3 regions of the Leuconostoc kimchii IMSNU 11154 genome follow, and region 2 is predicted to be linked to each of the others. Evidence: predicted binding sites of a transcription regulator. Region 2 holds the regulator's gene; each other region holds the start of a gene.

Region 1 (3,290 bases), 590 kb from region 2:
AAAATATGACTGAAACTTTAACAAACCAGATAGGTGAGCAACTAAAAACTGCACGCCTTAAGAAAAATTTAACATTAGATGATATTCAAGCATCAACCAAGATTCAGAGAAGATATCTTGAAGCGATTGAGAACAATAATCTTGGTATTTTACCAGGAGATTTTTATGTGCGTGCCTTTATTCGACAGTACGCCATGGCTGTTGGTTTAAATCCAGAAGATTTGTTAGGTGAAACGCCTGCTTCAATTTCTCGAACCAATGATCTCAGCCGAGCTCATCGAGATAATGATGGTGTTGTGCGTGCAGGATTAGATTCTTCACCATCCGTCCAGTCACGTCTATCAAACATGTTACCAACAATTTGGATGGGTGCGTTAATAGTTGTGGTGCTCATTGCTGTTTGGTTTGTGCTAACACATTTGACTACTGGGGGGCAACAAAGTAACGATAATGGTAATGTATCAGTATCAACAACCAACGTCCCTGATGATAGTTCTAAACAGGCATCGTCTACAGCTAAAGCATCGAGTTCAAGTAAAAAGAAACCAAAGAAAACTGAATCTAAATTAGATTTAGGAACACCTGAACAAAATGTTGCTTTGCAAACAACTATCTATAATTTATCAGGGCAGGCAGATAAACAGCATGTCGTTAAGATAAGCGCGCAAGGTGCAGGCACAAATGTTAGATTAACAGCTGGAGATACTGTTTTGTTAAATGAGATGGTTACTGGGGATAAAACAATTAATATTCCTAAAGGCACAACGGCTGTTAATGCGCAATTTACAAATGTGACTAATGCAGTTATGACATTTGACAAGCAAAAAGTTACTGTTGTTGACACGGCAACGCCGTTTTGGAACGTCTTAGTGAACTTGGATAATTAAGAGGACATCATGAATTTACCTAATAAACTAACTGTTTTTCGTATCATTTTAATCCCTGTTTTTATTTTAATATTGACATTGCCCTATCAATGGTTAACTATTAATGTATCAGATGTGGCATTACCAATGAATTGGTTGATTGCGGCCATCGTTTTTGCTGTTGCATCGGTTACTGATTTCTTGGATGGCAAGATAGCTCGTAGTCAACACCTGGTTACTAATTTTGGCAAATTTGCTGACCCATTGGCGGACAAATTATTAGTCTTAACTGCGTTGATATTTTTAACAAGTTTTGGTGTTGTACCTGCTTGGATGACAGCTGTGATTGTCATCCGTGAATTAGCTATTACTGGACTAAGAACATTAATTGTTGAAAATAATGGTCAGATATTGGCAGCGCAGATGCCCGGTAAAATTAAAACATTTTCTCAAATGTTTGCTATTTTTTTCTTATACCTTAAAAACATACCATTTGTTTTTATAGGTTTTCCAATCGGAAATATTTTGTTATGGATTGCGGTTATTTTTACCATATATTCCGGTATAGATTATTTTTGGCAAAATCGTTATGTTTTTTCAGACGGGATGTAAAAGCGCAATAAGCGCTTTTTTCGTATCATATATTGAAGCGAACACGAACGAACAATTGTTCGCAAAATGCTTGCTTTTGACTTTAAAAGCAGGTAAACTAATATAGTAAAGTAAAAGGAGTTAGCCACAGATATGGTAACTAAAAAAACGACTAAAAAAGATGATAAAGACAGTCAAGCAAAAGGTCGCAAAGCAGCATTAGATGAAGCGCTAAAGAAAATAGAAAAAAACTTTGGTAAGGGCTCTGTTATGGTATTGGGAGACAATGCACTAACACAGGTTGAAACTTATCCTTCAGGCTCAGTTAAACTAGATGTTGCATTAGGCGTTGGTGGCTACCCAAAAGGCCGTATTATTGAAGTTTATGGACCAGAATCATCTGGTAAAACGACAATTGCCTTACATGCTGTTGCAGAAGTACAGAAAGCAGGCGGTACAGCGGCTTATATTGATGCTGAAAATGCTTTGGATGTTAAATATGCCGAAGCATTGGGTGTAAAAAAAGATGAATTATTGCTATCACAACCAGATACTGGTGAACAAGGGTTAGAAATTGCTGATGCGCTAGTTCAATCAGGCGCTGTAGACATGATTGTTGTTGATTCCGTTGCCGCGTTGGTACCTCGTGCCGAAATTGAAGGTGAAATGGGCGATTCTCATGTTGGATTACAAGCACGTCTCATGAGCCAAGCGTTACGTAAATTGGCAGGTACACTAAATCGTACAGGAACAATTGCTATTTTTATTAATCAAATTCGTGAAAAAATTGGCGTGATGTTTGGTAATCCCGAAACAACACCTGGCGGCCGTGCATTGAAATTTTATTCAACAATTCGTTTAGAAGTTCGTCGTTCAACTCAAATTAAAGATGGTACTGATGTGACCGGAAATTTAACAAAGGTTAAGGTCGTAAAGAATAAGGTAGCACCACCATTCAAAGTTGCTGAAGTTGATATTATGTATGGTAAGGGAATCTCTCAGACAGGTGAAATACTAGATCTCGGTGCGGAACAAGAAATCATTAGGAAAGCCGGTGCTTTTTATTATTATAATGACATTAAAGTAGGTCAAGGTCGTGAAAAAGCTAAGGAATTTTTGGATGCACCTGAAAATGCCGAAATGAGACAGGAAATTTATACCAAAGTACGTGATGCTTTTGGTATAGGAGATGGTGATTCATCAGAGATGTTAGAGTCAGATGATGTGTCTGATTTAGATCAGACGGATACACTAGAACTAGTATCTGATGACGATGATTTAACAGATGAACCAATTGTATAAAAACTGTAAAGAATATATGGAAACGCTAGGGCGTTTCCTTTTTTTTTGTTACAATGCAAGTAAATAAACATTTGGAGAGGAATGCACTTAAACTAATTAAGTGTATGAGGATCATGGCAAAAATTTTAGTAGTGGATGATGAAACTTCAATTTCAACGTTGTTAAAATACAACTTAGAGCAAAATGGTTATACCGTAACCGTGGCAGCTGACGGTCAGACGGCCTATGAACTGATAGGCAAACAAAATTTTGATGCCATATTGCTTGATCTCATGTTGCCCGTGATGGATGGGATGACTGTTTTAAAAACGATACGTCAAGATAAAATCAGTACACCAGTGATACTGGTTACTGCAAAAGGTGATGAGTTTGACCGCGTATTTGGACTTGAATTAGGAGCTGATGACTATATCACAAAGCCGTTTAGTCCACGTGAAGTCATTGCGCGTCTGAAAGCTGTATTAAGGCGTTCGCAGGTTGATCATCATGAATCAGAACGAACAGATGCGATTAAAATTCAAAATCTAGTTA
Region 2 (3,290 bases):
TTTTTTGTTACCATATCGCGATAGAATCGTTAAACCAGCCTTAAAGGTTGGCATGGAATTATTTTATGCTGAAGGTCCCAGTTTTATCAGGGAACTACGTGAACAAAAGTTTGATGTGTTTTTAGATTTAAAATTATATGATATTCCCACAACAGTTGGGCATGCAGTTGCCAGCTTAGCAAAATTAGATGTTCAGTACTTGACGGTGCATGCCGCAGGTGGCGAAAAGATGTTACGCGCGGCAGTAGCAAATAAAGGTGCGCATATGAAGCTACTTGCTGTAACGCAATTGACCTCATTTTCGGAAATGGACATGCAGGAAACACAGTTGACTAATGCTAGTATGTCAGAAAGTGTTATTCATTTGGCAAAGTTAGCCTACTATAGTGGTATAGATGGCACAATTAGTTCGCCGTTGGAAGCCAATCTGATTAAAAAAAATACAAGTGATTCGTTTTTGAGAATCACACCAGGTATTCGGTTGGCTGGTGATCAAGCTGACGACCAAGCACGTATTATGACACCAAAGGCAGCACATGAAAATGGTGCAACCGGTCTTGTTATTGGGCGGTCGATTACAAAAGCAGTTCAACCTATTGCAGTCTATGAACGTGTGTTAAAAGAATGGAGTAAGTAGATGACGAATTACGCAGAACAAGTAGCAGACGATTTGTTAGCCATAGGTGCGGTTAAATTTGCTCCAGATGAACCTTTCACTTGGGCTTCAGGAATTAAAAGTCCGATTTATACTGACAATCGCATGACTATTGGTGTACCAAAAGTGCGCCAAAATATTTTTAGAGGGCTGGCTGATCTGATTCAAAATGCGTACGGGGATGTTGACATCATTGGTGGTGTCGCGACAGCAGGAATTCCACATGCTGCTTGGGTTGCAGATATTTTGGATAAACCTATGATTTATGTTCGCTCAAAACCAAAAGATCACGGAGCAGGTCGACAGATAGAAGGGGCAACAGTTGCAGGGCAAAAAGTTGTGTTAATTGATGATTTGATTTCCACAGGTGGTTCAGTATTAGGGGCTGTTGAAGCCACACGTCAAGCAGGTGCTGAAGTGATTGGTGTCGTCTCAATTTTTTCATATGAGTTACCTGAAGGTGTCATTAATTTTAAACGGGCAAACCTCACGTTTAAATCGCTGACAACTTATTCGCAATTAATGGCTGCAGCAATTAAACGTGGTGAACTAAATGAGTCACAAATAACAACGCTAAAACAGTGGCAACTTAATCCTAAGCAGTGGTAAGTGTAAGCACAAAAAAACTCGGATAATTTATCCGAGTTTTTTGTGTCTTAATAAATAGCATCACGATAGAGACCAATAACTTTTCCTAAAATAGATACACGTCGCAAAATGATGGGAGACATGGCGTCATTTTCCGGTTGGAGACGGAAGTGGTCTGCTTCCCTGAAAAATCTTTTGACAGTGGCTTCATTGTCATCGTTCATTGCCACAACGACATCACCATTATCAGCATTATCTTGTTTACGAACAATAACCTTATCACCATCTAATATACCAATGTTGACCATGGAATTGCCACGAACATTTAACATGAACATATCACCATCAAATTGCATTAAATTATCAGGGATAGGGAAGAATTCAGTTGCCTCTTCTTCAACAGCTAAAATAGGTGTTCCAGCTGTTACAAGTCCAAGAACTGGGATGCGACCTGGGGTTGTTGAAACACCCAAAGCTTCGAGACCTGAATCAGTGACTTCAATCGCACGAGCGCGAGGCTTTGAGGCGTCTTTTAAAAGATAACCCTTCTTAACCAAACGTTCAATGTGACCATGAATGGTCGATGACGATGACAAGCCAACTGCCTCACCAACTTCACGAACTGTAGGTGGGTAACCGTTTGTTATTTGTGCTTCATGGATAAAACGGAGCACTTGAAGTTGTTTACTTTCTTGAATTTGAATTGCCATATGGGGTTTTAGTCCTTAATTCTACTCGATTTAATATATTATTATTATAACGAACAATCTCTAACAAATCAAACATTTGTTCGTTTCTTTGTATTTTGGTAATAAATTTATTGCGAAAATTTACTATTTCTTTAAAATTAAGCTGATTTTAAAAAAATGTGTGGATAAAATGCATATATGCTAATTGTTCTTACTTTAAATAAAAAAACAGCATATTTCTGATATTATCGTCTTGTGGTTTATGCTATAATTAGTTTTAGAAATTTAGTAAGGGGAATACTATGAATATAGGTATTGGACTTGTCATATTGATTGCAGTGTTAGCCTTGGTTATCGGATTGGCAGCTGGTTTTTTCTTAGCGCGTAACTCAATGAAAAGTTATTTAGCAAAGAATCCACCAATTTCAGAAGAAATGATGAAATCGATGATGATGTCAATGGGACAAAAGCCATCACAGAAAAAGTTGAATCAAATGATGGCTCAAATGAAGCAACAAAGCGAACAAGCGCAAAAAAAATAAGCCAATTGGCTTATTTTTTTTCGCGTTTGGGATCCAGGTATACCCAATCAGGGTTCACTTCGTGATCGAGATTATCAAATGCTTCTTGAATCAACTCAGTATATTTAGCGATGTTTTCTTTGTTCAATCTGTCTTTGCGATCAATGATAATTGGTTCACCAAAATTAATCACTGTGTTGTTCCTTTTAAATAACTGACCGAATGAGACGGGCCCTTGGTAAACTGTAGGAACAAGGGCTTTGCCCGCCATTTTGGCAATCAAGAGGGAACCGGATTTTAATTCATCGCTATGTCGAGAACCTGATGGAAACATAATTAATGAACGATTACCCTTTTTGAGTTCATTGACTGGAACTTTAATAACACTCGGTCCGACGTTTTCTCGGTCAACAGGAAACGCACCAGCAGATCTTATTAACCAAGCCAATGGTGGAAATTTGAATAATTCAACTTTGGCCATAAAAATAAAGTGTTTTGGGTAGGCTGCAATGGCATACCAAATAGGATCCCACCAGGTCCGATGGGGGCCGACAAGAATATAATTTTCATTAACAGGGATACGATCACGATTCATGTACTTGATACGTCCGTTGATAACCCATATAATACTTACAGCTATACCACGCAGAAAATCATAAAATTTCATTATTATTCACCTCATAAACTATCTTCATTAATTTTACACGATAAAGCGAGAAAAAAACAATGACTGAAGTAATTCTTAAAGAAGGAGAGCGTATTGATGGCTTACCTTCGCAAAATGTTCATATTATCCAAAATCCCGATATGTTTTCTTACTCCTTAGATGCCATATTA
Region 3 (3,290 bases), 290 kb from region 2:
ATCATATCAACGTAATGTGGCTATTATTCATGCAGCGACAGAGGGCTTGTTGCAGCAATATTTAAGAATCAATCAGCTAGATAATGCGTGGGGTCCCTCTATTATTTATTCAACTAGCAAGCCAGTTGCGATGTCAGACTTTATAAATGACCAAAATCGGTTTACAATTGTATCAGAAAAACAATTTTTCAAACTACCAGAAAGTGAAAATCCAAAGTATCATATTAGGCAGCAATTAGCGCCACAAATGATTTGGGTTGTGTATCAAATAAAATGACACTACGAGAAGTCCTTCAATTACCCAACAGTATCAACAATAAGCCGATTATTGCTGTGCCTTTAACGTTAGGACCAACTGATAAGTTGACGCCTTTTGCCAATCAATTACAAGAACAGAATCCAGATATTGTTGAATGGCGAGCAGATTATATTGCTGATGATTTTAGTCAAGCTGTGATGTGGCAACAAGTTAGAATGGGCGCACAAGCTGAACTTACACAAAAAAAGCTCACAGCTATGACTGAGGCTAAAATGCTTGCAGAAATGGACAAAGCACAACAAGAATTTAACGTCAACTGGCCAGCTATGAATGCGCAAATCATAAAAGAGTTAACAGGTTCTGTGTTTAATACGATTGGTAGTTTTCCGATTATTCTAACTTATCGAACACAATCTCAAGGGGGATTAGGTGAGATGTCACCCGTTGCATATGCAACTTTTATTGTGACAGCGCTGCGTTCCGGTTACCATTTTACGGCTGTTGATATCGAATATACCTTAGATAGTGATTTACGCGACAAAATTATAGCGACAGCACAACAAGTTGGCGTCCCAGTTATTTTGTCTTATCACGATTTTGAACAGACACCAGATGTGGCAGCTTTTATTCAAGATATGGCACAAAGTGATGCGGATATTATCAAATTAGCTGTGACACCTAAAAATGAGCAAGACGTGCAACGTCTCTTAGATGACACACGTGCGGTAACAGTTAAGCAACCGTTGATCACAATGAGCATGGGTGATCTAGGTCGCCGTTCACGGATTGAGGGTTATACTTATGGTTCGGAAATGACTTTTGCAACACTGGATACGGCGTTACCAAGTGCGCCTGGTCAGCTTAAAATTAGTCAATTACTGGCAGCATGGCAATAAAAAAACGTGAAATTAATTTCACGTTTTTTTTATTTTTCAGTTGAAACTTTTTTTGGTGCAGCTGATCCTGAAAGTGTTGGAATTGCAAACATTGAGATTTCTCCAATGATGAGTGTCACAATAGCAACAGTTAAGAAGGAATAAGTAACACCAGTTAATTGAGAAACGATATATCCCAAAATTTCACCGTAAATAACTGACCAAACAGCGACAGTAATAAATTTCATAAGTTTCACCTCTTTACAAAACTATCATACGCTTTTTATGAAAAATCGCAACCTTTTTAAAATTTTTTCGTGTATAATTAAAGGGAACAAATTTTCGCATCTCTAATATGAGGGTTAGTGGAGGACCAATGTACGCACCTTTACAAATTTTGAGCGCTTATAGCTTATTAAAAAATCCGAATACAATTGAACAAATTATTCAAGTAGCTAAAGAGAGACACTATGAAGCAGTGGCTCTAACAGACATTAATGTCATGTATGGTGCAGTTGACTTTTATCAAACAGCTAGAAAATACGGCATCAAGCCATTGTTTGGTCTGACATTGCTCATTAATGGATTGGTAAACACAGCAACGACTTTCCCAGTTTTACTAATTGCTGAAAATCAAGCGGGTTACCAAAATTTAATGTGGATTTCGTCTGCTAAAATGACCAGTAAATCATCAGACATGACCTTGACAATTATTGCTGATCACTTAGATGGTATCAATGTCATTTTGTCGCAAGATAGTGAATTAGCACAATTTATTGCGGCTGAATATGATGATGCAACTGACTACTGGCAAGATTTAACGACTAAAATAAAGCCAGAAAATGTATACTTGGGAATTAATCCCAGTTTGGCACCACAAATTCAATCACGTTTAGTGAACTTCAGTCTTGCCAATCAAGCACGATTAATTGCGTTGGATGATATAGATTATCTTAATCCTGATGATGCTTTTACAACACAGGTGTTAAAAGCAATTGATGCCAATGCACAATTAGATGGTGTCAAAGTATTATCACAACAATTAGGAACACACACTTTAGAAGATCTGAACCAAGTTAAGGCAGCTTATTTAACAACAGATGCGCTAAAAATGGCTTATCAGCATAATGAACAACTTGTTTCAAAAAGTCATGTTGATATTATGTTCAAACAAACAGCCTCATTGCCGTCATTTGAATTACCAAATTCTGAACAAACCTCTGGCGAATACCTACAATTTATTTCTGAAAAAGGGTTATCAAATCGCCTTAAAGGAAGAAAATTACCAGAAGATCATTATAGCAAACGACTCAAGCACGAATTACAAGTTATTAATCACTTAGGATTCAATGATTATTTTTTGATTGTGTGGGATATTGTTAATTTTGCGCACCAAAAAAATATTCAAATGGGCGCGGGACGTGGATCTGCGGCGGGTTCTTTAGTGGCCTATGCGTTAGGTATTACTGATGTTGATCCACTGCAATTTGGATTGCTTTTTGAGCGCTTTTTAAACCCAGATCGTGTTCAAATGCCTGACATTGATATTGACTGGCCAGACAATAAACGCGAAGCAATATTAACGTACCTACATGATAAGTATGGACAGCGAAATTTTGCCCAAATTATAACATTTGGCACCTTGGCTGCTAAACAAGCACTGCGAGATACGGCCCGAGTATTCGGCGTATCACAAGCCATGATGAGTCGTATTAGTCGTGCGATTCCGCAACCTAAGCAGGGGCGTAAAGTGTCCATTCAAGATGCACTGGAATCATCAGATAATCTGAAAAATACACTGTCAACCATTGAAAATGGTGATCTGTTATTGAAAGTTGCTCAGCAAATTGAAGGGTTGCCCCGTAATTACTCCACTCATGCTGCAGGAGTCGTATTGAGCGCAGATGTACTGGTTAAAACATTGCCCGTGCAATCGGGAACGGATGACCGTTTGCTAACACAATTTGAAAAAAATCCAGTAGAAGCTTTAGGATTGCTTAAAATTGATGTGTTAGGGCTATCTAATTTATCTATTTTGGCACAAACACTCTATGTGGCAAAAGCAAATTTGCCTGAATATTTCAATATTAGCGATGTGCCACTTGACGACGAAAAGACACTGGATTTATACGCCGCAGGTGATACAGATGGTATTT

The links. The regulator LexA, encoded in region 2, represses DNA repair genes until DNA is damaged. The targets are predictions, from matches to a motif close to CNAACANNTGTTNG.
Region 1: a site for LexA is predicted at 1,527-1,540, ahead of recA (recombinase RecA). Genes of this name have one in related genera too.
Region 3: a site for LexA is predicted at 1,466-1,479, ahead of LKI_RS10285 (DNA polymerase III subunit alpha). Genes of this name have one in related genera too.

The regions. Positions count from the first base shown of each region.
Region 1 covers NC_014136.1:1,633,067-1,636,356, forward strand. Annotated here, with positions in the region: gene LKI_RS08750 (helix-turn-helix domain-containing protein) at 6-887, shown strand; gene pgsA (CDP-diacylglycerol--glycerol-3-phosphate 3-phosphatidyltransferase) at 897-1,478, shown strand; gene recA (recombinase RecA) at 1,611-2,759, shown strand; gene LKI_RS08765 (response regulator transcription factor) at 2,873-3,290, shown strand, end outside.
Region 2 covers NC_014136.1:220,964-224,253, reverse strand. Annotated here, with positions in the region: gene pyrF (orotidine-5'-phosphate decarboxylase) at 1-637, shown strand, start outside; gene pyrE (orotate phosphoribosyltransferase) at 638-1,264, shown strand; gene lexA (transcriptional repressor LexA) at 1,312-1,953, opposite strand; gene LKI_RS01615 (YneF family protein) at 2,235-2,474, shown strand; gene LKI_RS01610 (lysophospholipid acyltransferase family protein) at 2,485-3,120, opposite strand; gene LKI_RS01605 (tRNA1(Val) (adenine(37)-N6)-methyltransferase) at 3,180-3,290, shown strand, end outside.
Region 3 covers NC_014136.1:1,931,310-1,934,599, forward strand. Annotated here, with positions in the region: gene LKI_RS10270 (hypothetical protein) at 1-277, shown strand, start outside; gene LKI_RS10275 (type I 3-dehydroquinate dehydratase) at 274-1,155, shown strand; gene LKI_RS10280 (YjzD family protein) at 1,185-1,382, opposite strand; gene LKI_RS10285 (DNA polymerase III subunit alpha) at 1,511-3,290, shown strand, end outside.